Regions from separate parts of the Pseudoclavibacter sp. VKM Ac-2867 genome, predicted to be linked through region 2. Evidence: riboswitches for the same ligand, from Rfam matches in the RefSeq annotation. Region 2 holds a riboswitch; the other holds the start of a gene.

Region 1 (6,551 bases), on a different contig from region 2:
GACGTTCTCCGCAGACGCCGAGTATCCGGGTGAGGCGGCGCTCAGGGACCGCGCCCAGATCACGTGCCAGGCGAGCGACGTCCTCGACACCGCCGCGGCCGCGGCTGTGCCCGGGCTCGTCATCGAGGCCAGCTACCCCCTGAACCAGGCGGACTGGGACGCGGGGCTGCGCGGCTACCGCTGCTTCGCCTCCACGCCGGGGGCATCCACGACCGGCTCGCTCGCGGCGAACCGGTAGCGTGCGACGGCTACGCTCATCGCATGACCTTCGTGAGTGAATCCATCGACATCGATGTGCCCGTCGACGTGCTCTTCAACCTCTACGCCGAGCCGGAGTCGCTCCCGAGCGTCCTCAGCATCGTGAAGCACGTCGAGGTGCTCGGCCCTGACCTCATCAGGTGGGACGTCGAGCTCGTCGGGCAGCGACGCTCGATCGACGCGAAGGTCGTCGTCAACGAGCCGGGCAAGCGCCTGCGCTGGGAATCGGTCGAGGGCCGTGCGTCCTTCGCCGCCGAGGTGCGCACTGACGAGATCACCCCGGCCAGCACCCGCGTGACGGTGGATGCGGAGTTCGATGCCGGCGGCATCGCCGAGCGCCTCGGCCTCGCGAAGCCCATCGCAGCTGCGGCGATCGCCAGCGAGCTCCGCAGCGCGAAGAAGACCGCGGAGGCGCAGGCCGCCGCCGGATAGCCGAGTCTCGAGATGGCTTTCGCGCCTCGGGATGTGTTGCAAGCCATCCGCGTGCGTGCAGACCATCCCGAGATGACGGTGGCAAGGGCGACGGCGCTGCTGTCCAGGCATTCCCGGGAGCTGTTCGCTCGTCGCGGAGCGTCACGATGTCGCGCATCACGGGGGCGTGTCGTATTCTGGCGACAGAGTCCACGTGCTCCGGGGTCGGTGTAATTCCGAGCCGGCGGTTATAGTCCGCGACCTGCTCCCGCAAGGGAGTGGCTGATCTGGTGAAATTCCGGAACCGACGGTGAAAGTCCGGAAGGGAGGCGCACGTGACGGCACGCCTCGGCGTACCGTCAGCTCGTGGAATCCGCCGACCAGTTCGGCGACCTCCACGCGCCTCGTCATCCCCGGAGCTTTCCACGAAAGCCGGGTAGATGAACACGACGTCAGCACGCTTCCTCGCACCGATCACGGTGGCGATCGGTGTGCTCGCCGTGTGGTGGCTGGTCACGGCGGCCGGACTCATCTCGCCGCAGTTCCTCCCCGCCCCCGGCCAGCTCGCCGAGCGCTTCTGGCTCGACGTGACGAAGGGCCCGATGCTGGGCCACGCGTGGGTGACGCTGTCGGCGGCCCTGCTCGGCAGTCTCCTCGCGATCCTCGTGGCCGTACCGCTCGGCTACCTCATCGCGCGTCTTCCGTGGGTCGATGTCGCGATCACCCCGTACGTCGCCGCGTCGCAGGCCGTCCCTGCCATCGCCCTCGCGCCGCTGCTCGTGCTGTGGATCGGCTACGGTCTCGCCCCGACGGTCGTGCTCTGCGCGATCATGTCGTTCTTCCCGATGATCGTCACGACCGTGCTCGGCGTGCGGCAGCTCCCGCAGGACGTCATCGAGGCCGCACGCATCGACGGCGCCAACTGGTACCAGCTGCTGTGGTGGGTCGAGGGGCCGCTCGCCCTGCCGAGCGTGCTCGCCGGCATCCGCGCCGGCGTGACGCTGTCCATCACGGGTGCCGTCGTCGGCGAGTTCACGATGGGCGGCCGGGGGCTCGGCATGCTCCTCACCCTCAACCGCGACGCCAACGACATCCCCGGCATCTTCTCCACGCTGCTCATGCTCGTGCTCCTCGCGGTCGCCCTGTACATCCTCATGCGGCTGTTCCAGAACGCCGTCACCTGGAACGACGACGAACCCAAGTCGAGGCGGCGCGCCCGCGTGCTCGCCGACGAACCGCTTCCTGCCTGACCTCACACCCGCCTGACTGACACCCCACCTCTCTCGATCTGGAGACGCCCATGAACACTCGTCCAACCACCGCGGGCTTCCGCTCGCGGGCCGTGCGCTCCGTCATCGCGGCCGGCGCCGTGGCAGCCGTGGCCGTGCTCGCCGGATGCTCCCCCTCGGCAGACGGCAACGGCGCGGAGGCGCCCGCAGCGGCCGCGGGCGACGTGACCATCGGCCTCACCTACACCCCGAACATCCAGTTCGTGCCGTTCTACGTGGCCGAGGCGAAGGGCTACTTCGACGACAAGGGCGTCAACGTGGAGCTGCGCCACCACGGCGAGGGCGAGGACCTGTTCGGTGCGCTCGCGAACGGCACGGAGGACTTCGTGTACGCGGGCGGCGACGAGATCACGCAGGCGCGGGCGGCCGACATCCCCGTCACCTCGGTGGCGACGCTCTACAACACGTACCCGGCGACGCTCATCGTGCCGGAGGACTCCGACATCACGACGGCCGAGGATGCACGCGGCAAGACCATCGGCACGCCCGGCCCCTACGGGCAGACGTACTTCGCGCTGCTGTCGCTGCTGCAGAGCAACGGGCTGACGGCGGACGACGTGAAGATCGAGTACATCGGCTACACGCAGCAGGCGGCGCTCACGACGGGCGCGGTCGATGGGGTCATGGGCTACATCAACAACGATGCCGTGCAGTTCGAGAAGGCGGGCTTCCCGGTTCGCACGATCGAGATCGCGCCGGCGGATGCGCCGACCCTCGTCGGCCCGTCGCTGGGGGTCGCCGACTCGATCATCGAGGGCGACGATGCGTCGATCACCCCCGTGCTCGAGGCCCTCGCTCTGGCCACGCAGGACGTGATCGACAACCCGGAGGAGTCGATCGACATCGCCGCCGAGTACATCCCGACCCTCTACACGGACGAGGCGAAGAGCGACGCGCTCGCGACACTCGAGGCGACCATCCCGTTCCTGTCCGCGCAGGAGGGGCAGCCGCTCTTCACGAACGACGCCGACGTGTGGGCCACGATGGCGACGTTCATGAGCGATCAGGACCTGCTCGAGAAGCCGCTGGACGGCGACGCGTTCACGAACGCGTACGTGCCGCAGGGCTAGGCGTCTCCCGGCTCCTCGCCGTCGCGCGCGGCCATCCGCTTCTGGATGGCCGACGTGACGGGGCCCGTGAGGAGCAGCAGCAGCCAGGTGTAGCGCGCAGGGTCCGGGCCGAGGAGGAACGCGACCGGGATCGACAGGGCGAACACGGCCGGCACGACGAACGTGAACGCGGACCGGCGGCGCGCCGCCCGCGACGGCTCCGTGAGCCCGCGGTGCACGGCCACGACCCAGATGACGTGCTGCGCGAGCGACGCGCAGATGATGTTGACGGCGTAGAGCACGACGGGCAGGGGCTGCGCGTCGAGGGTCGCCTCGCTCATCGACGCGGTGCTGAACGGCAGCAGCACGATGAAGAACATCGCCACGATGTTGGTGTTGAGCAGCGGGCCGTCGAGCGCCGACACCTCGCCCATGAGGCGGTGGTTGACCTTCCAGAAGTTCGCGATGACGAAGAAGCTGATCGCGAAGGCGAGGAGCTGGTCGAGCACGCCGGAGCCGGCGAGCGCATCCCAGCTCGCCCAGTGGTCTGCCGTTGGCGGCACGATATCGACGACGAGCAGGGTGATGGCGACCGCGTAGACCGCGTCGAAGAACGTCAGCCCACGGTCGAACTCCGTGGTGCCGCGTGCGTAGCTGCGTGAAGCCATGATGGATGCTCCGTGAGGTTCGGTCAGTCGAGGGAGCGGATGACGCGTGCCGGGTTGCCCACGGCGATGACATTCGCGGGCAGGTCCTTCGTGACGACGGCGCCAGCGCCCACGACCGTGTTCTCGCCGATCGTCACGCCGGGGCAGACGATGACGCCGCCGCCCAGCCACACGTTGTCGCCCAGCGTGATGGGCGCGCCCGCCTCGTAGCCGGCGCGACGGGGCTCGGGGTCGAGTGGATGCGTCGGCGTCAGCAGCTGCACGTTCGGCCCGATCTGGCAGCTCGCACCGATCGTGATCGGGGTGACGTCGAGCGCCACGAGACCCACGTTGACGAAGGTGCCGTCGCCGATCGTGATGTTGGAGCCGTAGTCGACGTACAGGGGCGCCTTCACGGCGACGTTCGCGCCCAGACTGCCGATGAGCTCGGCGAGGATCCCGGACGCGCGCTCCGCATCGACGGGGAACGCCGCGTTGTACTCGGCCTGCAGCCGAACGGCGCGCTCCGCCCCCGCCAGCAGCTCCGGGTCGTCCGCGTGGTACAGCTCGCCTGCGAGCATCCGCTGCTTCATGGTGCGACCGTCGTCGAAGTTCACCGTCATGGCAAAACCCTAGCCTGCGGGCGGATACGGACGAGTGTGCACGATCCGACCCGCTCGGCGCGTTAATCTCGACGGGTGACCTCGCTGTGGAACGCCGCCGGACCCGACCTCGTCGTGCACGGCGACAACCTCGACGCCATGCGCCGCCTCCCCGACGGCACCTTCCAGGTGATCTACCTCGACCCGCCCTTCAACACCGGCAAGCAGCAGAAACGGCAGTCGGTGAAGGTGAAACGGCAGTCGCCCGTGCAGGAGTCCGTCGAAGCCGCCGAGCTCGGGGAAGCGCTCGCGCACGACGCCGCGCCCGCCGAATCGGATGAGGCGGCCCCAGCATCCACGCCGCTCACCCGCACGGGGTTCCAGGGGCGCAGCTACGAGCACACCCTCGGGGAGCTCTCGGCGTTCAACGACGAGTTCGCCGACTACTGGGGCTTCCTCGAGCCGCGCCTCGTGGAGGCCTGGCGGCTGCTCGACGAGACGGGCACCCTGTACCTGCACCTCGACTACCGGGAATCGCATTACGCGAAGGTTGTCCTCGACGCGCTCGTGGGGCGCGACAAGTTCCTCAACGAGATCATCTGGGCGTACGACTACGGGGCGCGCACGTCGAAGCGGTGGCCGGCGAAGCACGACACGATCCTCGTCTACGTGAAGGACCCGAAGAAGTACCACTTCGATGCCGCCGAGGTCGACCGCGAGCCGTACATGGCGCCCGGACTTGTCACCGAGGCGAAGCGGGCGCGGGGCAAGCTGCCGACGGACGTCTGGTGGCACACGATCGTCTCCCCGACCGGCAAGGAGCGCACCGGCTACGCGACGCAGAAGCCGGCGGGGCTGCTGCGGCGCATGATCCGCGCATCCAGCCGGGAGGGCGACTGGGTCGCCGACTTCTTCGGCGGCTCCGGCACGACGGCGGCGGTGGCGCGCGAGTGCGGGCGCAGGGTCGTGACGGTCGACGCGTCGGTGGATGCGCTGCGCACCATGCGGAGGCGACTCGGCCCAGAGGGGGTCGAGTACCGGAAGCTCACGAAGGACGGCTCGAGGCTCCTCTCGGGCGCCCCGAAGCGCAGGCGCTAGCCGATCGAGACCCGCGCGACCGACTCGAGGAGAGCGTCCGCGACACCACGGAGCTCATCTGCGGTCGTGGACGCTCCCCACGTGAACCGGAGGGCCGTCCGCGCGTCGTCCTCCGAGATGCCGAGGGCGAGCAGCACGTGCGACGGCTCGTCGTGGCCGGCGGCGCAGGCCGCGCCAGCCGAGGCGAGCACGCCGTGCTGCTCGAGCTCGAGCAGCACCGTCTCGCCGTTGATGCCTGGGATGATGAGCGACGCGTGCCTGGGGAGGCGAGCGGATGCGTGGCCCGTGAGCCGCGCGCCCGGGAGCGACCCCAGCACCGCGGCGACGAAGGCGTCTCTGGCGCTGAGGGCGTCGAGCTGGCCCGAGCGCCGCTCCTCGTCGGCGAGCCGCAGCGCGACCGCGAACGCCACCGCGAAGGCCACGTTCTCCGTCCCAGAGCGACGCCCTCGCTCCTGGCCGCCACCGTGGATGAGTGGCTCGAGCGGCAGCCTCGACCGCACCGCGAGGACTCCGACCCCCTTCGGGGCCCCGAACTTATGGCCGGACACGCTGAGCGCATCCACGCCGGTCGACGACATCGAGATGTCGAGGGAGCCCGCCGCCTGGATGGCGTCCGTGTGGAACGGCACCCCGCGCGCATGGGCCACGACGGTGAGAGCGGCGATGTCCTGCACCGTGCCGACCTCGTTGTTCGCCGTCGAGAGCGAGACGAGCGTCGTGTCGTCGCGGAGGGCAGCGGCGAGCGACTCCGCGCTGACCGTGCCGCGGGCATCCACATCGACGAACGACACCTCGAAGCCGTGGAGCCGCACCAGTGCGTCGACGGAGGCGAGCACCGACTCGTGCTCGAGGCGGCTCGTCACGACGTGCCGTCCGCGCTGGTCGCCGAGCGCGAGGCCCTTGACCGCCAGATTGTTCGCCTCGGTGCCGCCCGAGGTGAACACGATCTCGGTGGCGCGGCAGCCGAGCACGGCCGCGACGCTCTTCCTAGCGTCGGCTAGCGCCGCAGACGCCTCCTCGCCGAGCCCATGCGTGCTCGACGGGTTGCCGAACGACGCCGTCAGGAACGGCCAGGCGGCGGCGAGCGCCTCCTCGCGAACCGGCGAGGTCGCCGCGGCGTCGAGGTGCAGCACGTCAGGCACCCGCCTCAGTCATCGGGCTCAGTCATCGGTGTCGGACACGGGCCCGACCTCGAGC
Region 2 (6,551 bases):
CTGACATTCGACTGGGCTGGCGAACCTGACGGCGTCCTCGACCAGCTCTATGAGATCGACAAATACAACGTCGAGCCTGAATCGCAGGCATTTGCGAGAATAAGCGAACTCATCGATCCGGGCTACCTTGCCGCTGAAGACCGGGCGTTGCTCTTGGAAGCCGCCGCTATCATTCCAGGCGTCAGTACCGCTGTCACCCCCGTTGAGATCCACGGAAAGTCAGGCATCGCAGTGACGCTCCGGTACGGTGCCGTCGACCGGCAGCTCATCTTCGACCCGAGGACTGGACTTCCCATCGGGCGCCAGGTGATCTCGGACGCGCACAGTAGCTTCGGCTGGGGTTCGACCAGCAAGACCTACACATCCGAGGTCGTCTCCACAGCCCCTCGGGACTGAACCAACCGGATCCCCCGCCCCGCCCCGCCCCTCGCCGAGCGAGGCGGGGACTCCGTGGGCGTTTCGAGTGGTGGGGCCGGTACCGCGGTTGCGACGCCGACGAGCGACCTCCGCGTCGCGTCGACAGGGTGGGTAGTCTGCATGGATGATCGGCTTCATCGTCGCCTTCGCCTGACGGTCCTGCGACCCGCCCCTCGCAGTTCCCAGCACCGACCCGGGTGGGTTTCAGCGCGCCTTCTTCCGCGTGCTTTCCTGACGCAGGCCGCTTCGCTCATCTCTGGGGATGAGTGCGAAGCGAGATCTCATCGGAGTCTCCGTTGTCCCCTGAACGACCCTCATACGCTTCAGTGCTGCGCACGCCGCACCTCTCACGCTCATTCCTCGCCAGCATCATCGGGCGCCTCTCGCTGGCAACCTCCGGGCTCGCGCTGATCCTCCTCCTGGAACAGTCGACGGGCTCATTCGCAGTGGCCGGCATCGCAACGGCGACGCTCGGCGTCGCCAACGTCGTCGCCACACCATGGCGAGCGCGACTCATCGATCGACACGGACAGCGCCTCGTGGTGACGGCCCTCGGGCTCGTCCACGCCGCATCCCTTCTCGGCGTCGGGCTGTCGTCGAGTGCAGGCCTGCCGACACTGCTGCTCCTCAGCGCGCTCGCGGGGGTGAGCGCCCCGCCATTCGGCGCGGTCATGCGCGTGCTCTGGGCGGCAGCACTCCCGGCTGGCCCCCAGCGCACTCGCGGATTCAGTCTCGACGCCGTCGCGGAAGAGGTGACCTTCGCCGTCGGCCCACTGGCGGCCGCCGTCCTCGCCGTCGTCGCGGATCCGCTCTCATCGCTGGTCGTCTCGGCAGGCTGCGTCGCTCTTGGGACGGCACTCTTCGTGACGAGCCCACGGTCACGAGCGCAGCGCGGTTCACGTCAGGTGGAGGTCCCAGACGCCCGACCGGCGCTGCGTCCGCTGCGCTCCAAGGGCTTCCTGCCCATCGTGCTGGCGATGACGGCCCCGGGAGTGATGCTCGGCTGCGTCGAAGTCGCAGCCCCCGCAGTGGCCGCCGCCGCATCCAGCACGGTGCTGGCAGGCGCACTGCTCGCTGTGTTCGCGGCCGCCAGCGCGATCGGCGGCTTGCTCTACGGCCGATGGGACCTCCGCGCGAGGCCGGAGCGTCAGCTGCTCGTGCTCACCCTGGCTCTTCTCGCGATCCTCACGGCGACCGGGCTCCTCGGGGGTGTCGGCGTCGCGATCCTCGGCTTCGCCCTCAGCGGCATCTTCCTGGCGCCGACCCTCATCGTCGGCTACCTCGCCGCGGACGCTCGCACCGACTCGCGAGCGCGAACCGAGGCGAGCAGCTGGATCAACACCGCCGTCAACCTCGGCGCAGCGCTCGGCGCGGCAGCATTCGGGGCGCTCACCGACATTGTCGGCCCGGGCCCCGCCCTCACGATCTCCGCAATCGGCACGCTGATCCTCATCTGCGGACCGCTGGCCCTGAACGACCGCCGATCGGGGCGGTGGGCTCACGGGTGACGGCGGCCCTACGGGAACGGCCGGACGCCAGCCCGGCGCGTAACCGAGGGCATCCCGAATGGAAAAGTGGGGCCGCGGGGCCTACGGTCGGAGGCATGCCTGACGTCCTCTCCGATGAGCGCCCCCTCCGTATCGCGTTTGTCGTGCTCCACACCTCCCCGCTCGACGAGCCGGGCACCAAGGATGCAGGCGGCATGAACGTCGTCGTGCTCGCTCAGGCCGAGGCGCTCGCCGCCCGCGGCCACCAGGTCGAGCTCGTCACGCGACGCAGCGATCCAGACTCCGCATCCACCGTGCAGCTGCGCGAGAACCTGCGCCTCCACAACCTCGACGCCGGGCCGGCCCGCCTCATCGCGAAGGGTGAGCACGAGCACGTCATCCGCGAATTCCAGGATGCGCTCGCCACGCTCCTCGGCGAACTCCCCGTCGATGTGCTGCACGCCCAGCACTGGTTCTCGGGCGTCGCCGCCCTGCCCGTCGCCCGCGAGCTCGGGATACCGATCGCGCAGAGCTTCCACTCCATCGCCGCGGACAGCTCCACGCCGCTCGCCGACGGGGAACGCGCCGAATCCCCTGGACGGCTCGCCGGCGAGGCGATGCTCGCGAAGTCCGTCGACGCGATCGTCGTCGTCAGCAGGGCCGAACGCGACACGGTCCTCTCGAGGCTCGGCGGCGACCCCGCGATCACGCACATCGTGCCGCCGGGCGTCGACGCCGACCTGTTCTTCCCCGCGTGGGATGCGCGGGCCGAGCCGGCCGCCCACGAGCAGCGACCCAGGCGTGCCCTGTCTGCCGGGCGGCTGCATCCGCTCAAGGGATTCGACCTGGCCCTCGACGCGATCGCCGAGGTCGACGCCGACGTCCGCCCCGACTACGTGCTCGTGGGAGCCGCACCGCCGGATGCCGACGGCCGCGAGTACGAGGCTCGCCTGCATGACGCCGTCGAGCAGCACGGGCTCGCCGACCACGTGCAGTACATCGGCTCGCTCAGCAGGCACGCGCTCGCAGCCCAACTGCGCCTCGTGGACCTCGTGCTGATCCCCTCCCACTCCGAGACGTACGGTCTCGTCGCGCTCGAAGCTGCGGCATCCGGCGTGCCCGTCGTCGCCTCCGCGGCCGGCGGACTCCGCGAGGCCGTCGTCGACGGCGTCACCGGCATCCTGCTCGAGACGCGAGACCCCGCCGACTGGGCGGCCGCCATCGCGGGCATCCTCCGGCAGTCCGAGGTCGCCGAGCGCATGAGCCGCGCCGCCCGCGAGCACGCGCTCACCCACTCGTGGGACCTCAGCGCGGAAGGCCTCCTCTCGGTATTCCGCGACCTCGTCGCACAGGCCCGGCTGGGTTCCGCGCGTGCCTGAGACCGGCCGCAGTCTGCTCGATTCGGTGCGCCACGCGCTGGTCGTGCACGCGCATCCCGACGACGAGGTGCTTGCCGGCGGCGCTCTGCTCCGCGAACTCCACGAACGCGGCGCACGCGTCACGCTCGTGACGTGCACGCGCGGCGAACTCGGCGAGATCGTCGACGGCGCGCTGCCAGACGCCGCCTCCATAGGCGAGCTCGCGGCCGTGCGCGAACGGGAGCTGCGCGGCTCGCTCGACGCCCTCGGCATCGACGAGCACCGCTGGCTCGGCACCGTCCCCGCACGCGCCGAGGGCCTCGCACCCCGCGACTACCGTGATTCGGGGATGCGCTGGCTGCGGCCGGGCCTCGCAGGCCCCGCCGACGAGACCGACCTGCGGTCGCTGAGCGTCGCCCCGCTCGAGGAGGTCACCGCTGATCTGGCCGCCGCGATCGCCCATGACGGGCCGGACCTCGTCATCAGCTACGACGCGACCGGCGGGTACGGGCACCCCGACCATGTTCGGGCGCGGGAAGCGAGCCTCGCCGCATCGGCGGCAGCCGGTGTGCGCTTCGCGGAGCTCGTCGAGCAGAGCGAGCGTGCCCTCGCCGCCGAGATCGGCGACCTCGAATGGTTCGACCTCGAGCAGCACCGGGCTGCGGTCGTCGCCGCCCTCCGCAGCCACCGTACCCAGCTCACGGTCGACGACGACGGAGCGTCGCTCGTGCACTCGGGCGGGCAGCGGCAGGACGTGCACCTCGCGATCGGTCTGCGCGAAGTGGTGGCGTAGCGCGGCCGTCCGCGCGGGCACTACCTGGGCGCGAGCTGTCCCACGACGTCACACGCCAAGCTTGCAGGCTTATGCTCGCCGTGCAACATGCTCCGGGGTCGGTGAAAGTCCGAACCGGCGGTGAGAGTCCGCGACCCGCTCGTCCGCGAGCGGTTGACCTGGTGGAATTCCGGGACCGACGGTTAAAGTCCGGATGGTAGGTGCATGGGAGGCGCTCGTTTCGGCGAGGGCCTCCGAGGCGTCGGCTGCCGGACTCTCCGGCTGCGCCGGCACCGGGATATGGCCCCGTGGTACGCGAAACGCGGAGGTCCGGCCATGCCGATCCAAGAACTCACACGCGTCGACACTGTCGACGCCGCCATGCAATTGGCGCTCTCCCTGGCGGCCCGAGGGCCAGCCAGAGATCCGAACCCACAGGTCGGGTGCGTCCTGCTCGCGCCGCCCTCCGGTGCCGGCGGCCCGCGCCGCATCCTGGGGAGCGGCCACCACCGCGGAGCGGGCACCCCGCACGCGGAGGCCGCCGCGCTCGACGCCGCGCGCGCAGCCGGGGCGGAGCTACGGGGCGCGACTGCCATCGTGACCCTCGAGCCCTGCGCCCACAGCGGCAGGACGCCGTCGTGCGCCGACGCCCTCCTGAACGCAGGTGTCGCGGAGGTCGTGTACGCGGTGGCGGACCCGAACCCGATCGCATCCGGGGGAGCGGCGCGCCTTCGCACGCACGGGGTGAGCGTGTCCATGGGCACCCGTCAGGTCGAGGCCGAATCGCTCCTGCGCGTCTGGCTCACAGGCGTCACCGAGCGTCGGCCCTTCGTGACGCTCAAGCTCGCATCCACGCTCGACGGGAGGGTCGCCGCCGCCGACGGGTCGAGCCAGTGGATCACCTCCGAGGCCGCCAGGGCGCATGCGCACCAGCGTCGGGCCGACGCCTGCGCGGTCCTCGTCGGCACCGGAACGCAGCGTGCCGACGACCCCTCGTTGTCGGTGCGGGGAGTCGCGGCGACCGACGCATCACAGCCCCTGCGTGTCGTGATGGGGCTGCGCGAGGTCGACGAGGGCGCCGCCGTGCGCGCGGAGCCGGAGCTGTTCGTGCACCTCAGGACCCACGACCCGGTCGACGCCCTCGAGATCCTGCACGCAAGGGGCGTCCGCCACGTCATCGTCGAAGGCGGCCCCACCATCGCGGCGGCCTTCCTGCGCGCCGGACTCGTCGACGAGATCGACGCCTACGTCGCGCCCATCCTGCTGGGCGATGGGGCGAGCTCCGTCGCGTCGCTCGACATAGGGAGCCTCCGGGACGCGAACAGGTGGACGACCGACTCCGTGCATCCGCTGGGCGTCGACACGCTCATCCGGCTCGTCCGGGGCCCCGAATCACCCGCCGTTCGCGTCCCCGGCGCTGCACCCGTGGGAGTCGCAGCATGAACGCTGAACTGCGCCGGGCGCTCGAGGCGCTGCGGGCGGGACGCCCCGTGCTCGTCGCCGACGCCTCCTCACGCGAGAACGAGGTCGACGCGATCCTCGCGGCGAACACCGCCACCCCCGAGTGGATGGGCTGGATCATCCGCCATTCCTCCGGGCTCCTCTGCGCGCCCCTCCCGGCGACGCTCGCCGACCGGCTCAGTCTGCCCATCATGGTGGAACGCAGCGAGGATGCGCGCGGCACCGCCTACACCGTCACGGTCGACGCGGCCGAGGGGGTGACGACGGGGATCTCGGCAACCGACCGGGCAACGACCGTCCGCGCACTCGCCGCAGCGGATGCGCGACCGAGCGATCTCATCCGCCCGGGCCACGTGCTGCCGCTGCGCGCCGTGGATGGCGGCGTGCTCGAGCGTCCGGGGCACACCGAGGCGGCCGTCGATCTTGTGCGCCTCGCTGGCACCGGCGAGGTGGGCGTCATCGCCGAGCTCGTGCGGGACGACGGCGAGATGCTGTCGTTCGGCGAGGCGCTTGAGCTCGCGGCAGCCACCGACCTGGTGCTGCTGCACGTCGACGACATCGTGCGCCACCGCAGGGAGCACCCGGGCTTCCCCGCAACGCCCACGCAGGAAGAACCGCAGGACCACAGCCAGCAGCGCGCCGCCAAGGCGCACGTGAGAGGAGCACGACGATGAGCGGACACGGAGCACCGACAGTGCAGGCAGACGGGCGCGGCATGCGAGTCGTCGTCGTCGCGGCCGAGTGGCATGAGACGGCGATGGACGCGCTGCTCGACGGCGCCCAACGCGCACTTGCAGATGCGGGCGTCACCGACGTCCAGGTCGTGCGGGTTCCCGGCTCGTTCGAGCTGCCCGTCGCGGCGAGCCGCATCGCCGTGAGCAGGCCGGACGCGATCGTCGCGCTCGGCGTGGTCATCCGTGGCGGCACCCCGCACTTCGATTACGTGTGCACGGCCGCGACCAACGGCCTCACCGACGTGGCCGTGCGCACGGGCATCCCGGTCGGCTTCGGGGTCCTCACGTGCGACGACGAAGCCCAGGTGCAGGCCCGCATCGG

What was found. A riboswitch is a leader RNA that binds a small molecule or an ion and turns the genes downstream of it on or off. The one in region 2 is predicted to bind FMN.
Region 1: linked by a shared signal. The riboswitch ahead of ITJ67_RS08885 (ABC transporter permease) and the one ahead of ribD (bifunctional diaminohydroxyphosphoribosylaminopyrimidine deaminase/5-amino-6-(5-phosphoribosylamino)uracil reductase RibD) in region 2 are both predicted to bind FMN.

Annotation. Positions count from the first base shown of each region.
Region 1 covers NZ_JADKSL010000007.1:120,415-126,965, forward strand. The annotation lists gene ITJ67_RS20245 (septum formation family protein) at 1-238, shown strand, start outside; gene ITJ67_RS08880 (SRPBCC family protein) at 262-690, shown strand; FMN riboswitch at 881-1,007, shown strand; gene ITJ67_RS08885 (ABC transporter permease) at 1,110-1,919, shown strand; gene ITJ67_RS08890 (ABC transporter substrate-binding protein) at 1,970-3,028, shown strand; gene ITJ67_RS08895 (TMEM175 family protein) at 3,025-3,675, opposite strand; gene ITJ67_RS08900 (sugar O-acetyltransferase) at 3,699-4,277, opposite strand; gene ITJ67_RS08905 (DNA-methyltransferase) at 4,416-5,354, shown strand; gene ITJ67_RS08910 (cysteine desulfurase family protein) at 5,351-6,487, opposite strand; gene nadC (carboxylating nicotinate-nucleotide diphosphorylase) at 6,515-6,551, opposite strand, start outside.
Region 2 covers NZ_JADKSL010000018.1:36,993-43,543, forward strand. The annotation lists gene ITJ67_RS15670 (hypothetical protein) at 1-396, shown strand, start outside; gene ITJ67_RS15675 (MFS transporter) at 714-1,925, shown strand; gene ITJ67_RS15680 (glycosyltransferase) at 2,021-3,283, shown strand; gene ITJ67_RS15685 (PIG-L deacetylase family protein) at 3,276-4,055, shown strand; FMN riboswitch at 4,140-4,264, shown strand; gene ribD (bifunctional diaminohydroxyphosphoribosylaminopyrimidine deaminase/5-amino-6-(5-phosphoribosylamino)uracil reductase RibD) at 4,371-5,477, shown strand; gene ribB (3,4-dihydroxy-2-butanone-4-phosphate synthase) at 5,474-6,169, shown strand; gene ribH (6,7-dimethyl-8-ribityllumazine synthase) at 6,166-6,551, shown strand, end outside.